One region of the Faecalimicrobium sp. JNUCC 81 genome, then DNA from elsewhere that is predicted to be linked to it. Evidence: riboswitches for the same ligand, from Rfam matches in the RefSeq annotation. Region 1 holds a riboswitch; the other holds the start of a gene.
What was found. Region 1 has a riboswitch for S-adenosylmethionine ahead of metK (methionine adenosyltransferase). Riboswitches for the same ligand answer to the same signal wherever they lie in the genome.
Positions count from the first base shown of each region.

Region 2: it holds a riboswitch for S-adenosylmethionine, as region 1 does, so the genes downstream of both, JNUCC81_RS14055 (Na+/H+ antiporter NhaC family protein) here and metK (methionine adenosyltransferase) in region 1, are expected to answer to the same signal.

Region 1 is NZ_CM132203.1:161,775-165,283, reverse strand. Features, by position in the region: gene metK (methionine adenosyltransferase) at 5-1,198, opposite strand; SAM riboswitch class I at 1,396-1,501, opposite strand; gene yyaC (spore protease YyaC) at 1,738-2,247, shown strand; gene fabZ (3-hydroxyacyl-ACP dehydratase FabZ) at 2,387-2,815, opposite strand; gene mreB (rod shape-determining protein) at 2,835-3,509, opposite strand, start outside.
Region 2 is NZ_CM132203.1:2,802,276-2,805,784, forward strand. Features, by position in the region: gene JNUCC81_RS14050 (DUF1540 domain-containing protein) at 1-185, shown strand, start outside; gene JNUCC81_RS14055 (Na+/H+ antiporter NhaC family protein) at 229-1,554, opposite strand; SAM riboswitch class I at 1,633-1,737, opposite strand; gene buk (butyrate kinase) at 1,850-2,935, opposite strand; gene JNUCC81_RS14065 (indolepyruvate oxidoreductase subunit beta) at 3,032-3,509, opposite strand, start outside.

The DNA of each region.
Region 1 (3,509 bases):
TATATTATTGTCCTAGAGCTTCTTTTCTTAAAATTTGAGCTTTATCTGTTCTTTCCCATGGTAAATCTATATCAGTTCTACCAAAGTGTCCATAAGCTGCTGTACTTTTGAATATTGGTTGTCTTAAGTCTAAGTCTCTTATTATTGCACCTGGTCTTAAGTCAAAGTTCTTTTCAACTAATTTAACTAATATTTCTTCAGATACTTTTCCAGTTCCAAACGTATCTATAAATATAGAAAGTGGTCTTGCTACACCTATTGCATATGCAAGTTCTATTTCACACTTGTCAGCAAGCCCAGCTGCAACTATATTCTTAGCTACATATCTTGCAGCGTAAGCTGCAGATCTATCAACTTTTGTAGCATCTTTTCCTGAGAATGCTCCACCACCGTGTCTTGAGTATCCTCCGTAAGTATCTATTATTATTTTTCTTCCTGTAAGACCTGTATCTCCTTGAGGACCACCAACAACGAATCTTCCCGTTGGATTTATATATATCTTAGTTTCTTCGTCTAATAAATTAGCTGGTATAACTGCTTTTATTACATGATTTATTAAGTCTTCTCTTATTGTTTCACTAGTTACTTCTTCTCCATGTTGAGTAGATATAAGTACTGTATGAACTCTTACTGGAGTATTTCCTTCGTATTCTACTGTTACTTGAGTTTTTCCATCTGGTCTTAAGTAATCTAATGTAGAATTTTTTCTAACTTCTGTTAATCTTCTAGCTAATTTATGAGCTAAAGATATTGGAAGTGGCATTAATTCCTCTGTTTCGTTACAAGCAAAACCAAACATTATACCTTGGTCACCTGCACCTACTTTTTCTATTTCATCTTCTGCTGTTTGTCCATCTCTATTTTCTAATGCTTCATCAACACCCATAGCTATATCCCCTGATTGTTCATCTATAGAAGTTATAACTGCACAAGTGTCACAGTCAAATCCATATTTTGCTCTATCGTATCCTATTTCTCTTACTGTTTCTCTTACTATTTTAGGTATATCAGCATATGCTTTTGTTGTTATTTCTCCCGCTACTAATACAAGCCCCGTTGTTACTGTAGTCTCACAAGCAACTCTTGATAGTGGATCTTGCTTTAATAATTCATCTAATATTGCATCTGATATTTGGTCACATATTTTATCTGGATGCCCTTCTGTTACTGATTCTGATGTAAATAAATGTCTTGCCATTTTAATTCCTCCTTAATTTATAATTTCGGGGTTTGATTCATCCCCTATGCTAGTCCAATTATGAATACTCTTAGTTAATTTAACTTTATATATCTGAAATCTTACGCTATATATTAGAGGTAATAGTTTAATAATTAAAAAACCTCTTCTTATGCAAGAAGAGGTTAATTTTGTATATTCAATACATTAATTAACTAACCTCATCTCTCAAGACTATTTAGTCTTGTAGGATTTAGCACCTTTTCCCAAATGGGTGGTTGCTGGGCTTCACAGGGCCTATCCCTCCGCCGCTCTTGATAAGGTAATCAAGAAAGTTATTAAGTTCTTTATATTATATATCTCATTAATTTATATATTACTATCTTTATAAAATCCTGTCAATAATTTTAAATCAAATTTATCATTTGGAATATTCTTGCTTGTACTATATCAACTATATAGTATCCTATTTAATACCATTTTCATATTATATATTATGTAACCTAAGATAGGTATTTTTTAAATTAAAAATTCATATATTTTTTTGAAGGGGGGTGCCTATGTATTTAGCCAAAGTGAATTATAAAAAAGAGAACGTTGTAGAAGTATTAAGTTCAATACTTAAAGATTTAATCGATGAAAATACAGTTGTAGTTTGCATAGGAACAGACAGAGCTATCGGAGACGCTCTCGGACCATTAGTTGGTACAATGTTGCAAAATAGTGATTTTAAATACCCCGTTTACGGAACATTAGATAATCCTATCCACGCTTTAAATATATACGAATCTATTGATCACATAAAACAGATTCATCCAAATGGAAATTTTTTAGCTATAGATGCATGTTTAGGGTCAAAAAGTAGCATAGGTAATATACAAATAAGAGAAGGCCCAATTTTACCTGGAAAAGGTGTTGGAAAAAAATTACCTCAAATAGGAAACCATTCTATTGTAGGAATAGTTGATAAGATAGATGAAAATAATAGATTTTCATTTAATAATGTGCGCCTTAGCTTCATAATAGAATTAGCCGAAGTAATTTCGTTAGCTCTATTACTTTCTACCTAAAATATTCGTCAACACGTTACTCAAAATATTCGCCAACATGTTACTCAAAAAAACTCGCCCCATTATATTAGATAAGTCTAATATAATAGGGCGAGTATAATATTTATTTTAAAAAGTCCTAAATTTTAGGACTTTTATTTTATTTTTGTACAAGAGCAAACATTAATTCTCCGCTACAAGCAAGTTCTTCTCCAACGTAAGCTTTTGCTGTAGCCTTACCAATGTTTCTTCTTAAAGATAGCATTTCAACTTCCATAATTAATGTATCCCCAGGTCTTACTTCTTTTTTAAATCTTACCTTATCTATACCTGCAAATACACCTAATTTACCTTTATTTTCTTCTATAGACATCATAGCTACTGCCCCTACTTGAGCCATAGCTTCAACAATTAAAACCCCTGGCATTATAGGATATTCTGGAAAGTGGCCTTGGAAAAATGGTTCATTAGCTGTAACATTTTTAATACCTACTGCTTTTTTTCCTTCTTCTAATTCTATAACCTTGTCCACTAACAAAAATGGATATCTATGTGGTATTAACTCTTTTATTTGATCTATATTTAACATTGAAATACCTCCCTAAATTTTATTTTCTTCTAAAGGTACCACCTGTTTCAAGTAAGTCTAAAGACCCTAATGCACTTCCTGTTCCTTTTGCAACACATGCTAAAGGCTCATCTGCTATTATAACCTTTATACCTAGTCTTTCTTCTATTCTTTTGTCTAAACCATGTAATAAGGCTCCTCCACCTGTCATTATTATGCCTGTATCACTTATATCAGCTGCTAATTCTGGTGGTGTTTTTTCTAATACATTATGCGCTGAAACAACTATTTGCTCAGCACATTCATCAAGAGCACTTAAAATTTCTGTTGAGTTTATCTCTAGAGATACAGGTAATCCTGTAACTAAATTTCTACCGCTTATTTTCATACTCTTTTCTTCTTTTCTTTTAAATGCGCATCCTATTTCTATCTTTATTTTTTCAGCACTTCTTTCTCCGATAAGAAGATTATGTTGTTTTCTTATATATCTTACTATAGCTTCATCAAATTTATCTCCACCCATTTTAATAGATTCGCTTACAACAGCTCCTCCTAAAGATATTACGGCTATATCCGCTGTACCTCCACCGATATCTATAACCATGTTTCCATTTGGTTCAGCTATATCTATACCTGATCCAATTGCAGCTGCAATTGGTTCTTCTATAATATATACATCTCTTGCTCCGGCTTGTCTTGTAGCTTCTTCCACAGC
Region 2 (3,509 bases), 1.2 Mb from region 1:
CTTATGTAGATAAAGCTAGCGCTGGATTTACAAGTTCTGCTAATGAGTGTGATTGTGTAAGTACACAAAACATTCATTGTAAAGCTACTAACTGTAAATATAATGAAAGTGAGCTATGTAAGGCGGACCAAGTTCATATAAACAATGATAGTAATGCAAGTTGTGAAACTTTCATATCTAGATAATAAAAAATAGTACTGAATAAATTTATTCAGTACTATTTTTTATTTATGCTATTTTACCTTCTTTTCTTTTTTCCTTAATATCCGATAATTTAGGGAATCCAAAAGCTATAGCTAATATTCCAAATAACCCCATCAGAATTGGATAATGTAAGTATCTTAAAATCTCAACTGGAGATATTGCTGCTAATCCTGCAGCTGTTAATATTTGAGCTCCATATGGAATCATTCCTTGACAACAAGAAGAGAAAATATCTAATATACTTGCTGATCTTCTTGGATCTATATCAAATTCTTGTGCTATATCTTTAGCTAATGGCCCTGCCATAACTATTGCTATAGTATTATTTGCTGTACATAAGTCAACTAAAGCTACAAGTGCTGCGATTCCAAATTCAGCGCCTTTTTTATTTTTTATTCTACTTGTTATAAAATGTAGTACAAAATCTATTCCACCATTAAACTTTATAAGTTCAACAATTCCGCCTATTACTATAGACATCATACATAATTCATACATTCCTGACATACCCTGTGATGCAGAATCTATAAATCCAAATACATCAAATGATCCTGTTGATATTCCTATTATTGCTGATACAAATATTCCCATTGGAAGTAATTTAAATACATTCATTCCAAGTAATGCTCCAGCTAATACTATAATGTATGGAACTACTTTTATTATTTGATAACTATAGTTTTCCGATAATACTACGTTATATCCTGATGTATTTATTCCAAGTATTATAGTTGTTATTATAGCTGCTGGTAAAACTATTAAGAAATTAACCTTAAATTTATCTTTAAGCTCGCACCCTTGAGTTCTAACTGCAGTTATAGTTGTGTCAGATATCATAGATAAATTGTCTCCAAACATAGCTCCACCTATTACTGCTCCTATCACTAAAGCCATTGGTATTCCAGTTTTTTCTGATATACCTATTCCTACTGGTGCTATTGCTGCTATTGTTCCCATTGATGTTCCCATTGAAACAGATATAAAACAACCTATAACAAATAATCCTACTACTACAAGATTTGGTGGTAATATTGATAAGCTTAGGTTTACAGTAGCATCAACTCCACCCATGGCCTTTGAAACACTTCCAAATGTACCTGCCAATAAGAAAATCATACACATCAATATAATATCAGGCTTTCCTGCTCCCTTGCAAAACACATCTATTTTTGTAGAAAATAATTCTTTTTTATTTAACATTAATGCAACGCCAGCCGATATAATAAATGCAACTAATACTGGCATTTTATAGAAATCACCTGTTATAATTCCCGTTCCTAAAAATAATAATAAAAATACTCCTAATGGTAATAATGCCAATGCATTACCCTTTTTTATTTCTTTTTCCATACATGTCGCCTCCTCTTATGTTCTAATTAATATATAAAAAAGCCTGAGAATAAACTCAGGCTATAATAAGCAATTATTTACTCATCTTTCAGCTATTAGCTGCAGGATTTAGCACCAATGTATATTAAATATACTGGTTGCCGGGTTTCAAAGGGCCAGCCCCTCCACCTCTCTTGATAAGGAGTATTTAATTTTTCTCTTGCTATTTTTTTATAATACTATAATTGTCTAAATATTTCAAGTATTTTTGATTTTTTTAATAATTATTTTTTTAATAATTTTATCAACATTAGTTTTATGCTTTAGCTAGTTCATTTTCTTCATATACTCTAGCATTTTCTTCTCCTAATAATACCCTTAAAATTCCTAAAGATAAAGACTCAAGTTCATTTTCACCTGGAATAATGTCTACTGGTGCTATAAAATCTACTCTTTGTTTAATCATAGAAGTTATCATATTTGAATAAGCAATTCCACCTGTAATAACTATTGCATCAACTTTTCCCTCTACAACCGTTGCTAATTCACCTATACTTTTAGAAACTTGATATGCCATTGCTTTGTGAACAAGTTTTGCCTTTTCATTACCTTTATTTATCATTTTTTCTACGTCTCTAACATCAACCGTTCCTAAATACGATACTATACCACCATTTCCTCTTATCATTTTTAGCATTTCTCTATGTGAGTATTCTCCTGAAAAACATCTATCTATGATTTTTTTACAAGGCACTCTTCCAGCTCTTTCTGGTGAAAATGATCCTTCATCATCTGATACAATATCTACCATCTTACCTTTTTTGTGTACACTAACTGTTATACCTCCACCTAAGTGAGCTACTATTAAATTTAAATCTTTGTAGTTTTTATTGTTATTTTTACAATGTTTCATAGCCATAGCCCTAGAATTTAGTGCATGACTTAAGCAATCTCTATCCATTCCACAAATTCCAGATATTCTAGCTATATCATCAAGTTCATCTACTGCCACAGAATCATATATGTATGCATTTATTCCAAGTTGTTTTGCTATTTCATAAGATATAATAGCCCCTAGATTTGATGCGTGCTCAATTATAGGTCTATTTACTAATCTATCTATCATTTGATCATTCACTAAATATGCCCCTGATTTAACTGGTGGAAGTAATCCACCTCTTCCAACAACTGCACTCAATGTGTTTATATCTATATTATTTTCTTTAATAACTTTTAGTACCTCATCTTTTCTCATTTCAAATTGATCTTGTATATTATTATATTTTGCTATTTCACAAACAGGATGATTAATTCCTTTTACTAATACTATCTTATCATTATCATAAACTGCTATTTTAGTAGATGTAGACCCTGGATTTACAGCTAGTATTCTATAGATCATAAATATCCCCTCTTTATTTTATTTTCTATAAATTAAGCTATTACTGTATATCTATACTTGTAATAGCTTAATTTAATGTTCTAACTTTTATTTATACTAGTTTGTTTGAATAGCTTCACTAGGAATTAAACTCATACCTTCTTTTAAAGCTTTTATATTTATATCTACAAATTTTTCTTTTACATTATCTTTTATTATCTTTTCCCAATTAATATACTCTAATTTCATAGATTTAACTAAACTTCCTAATAATATAACGTTCATTATTTTAGAATTTCCAAGTTCTAAAGCTTTATCCGCTGCACTTAGACAAATAGCATTTAATCTTTCTAGTTCTTCATCTATTTCTGTTTCAAGGTATTGTGCTTTACCTGTTAATACTGGCATAGAGTCCATTCTATAGTTATTGTAAATAATTTTACCTTCTGGCTTTAAGAATTTTATCCATCTTAGTGTTTCCATCTTTTCAAATGATACTAAAATATCAGCTCCACCTACTTCTATAACTGGAGAATATACTTTTTCACCATATCTAACTTGTGATGATACCGAGCCTCCCCTTTGGCTCATTCCA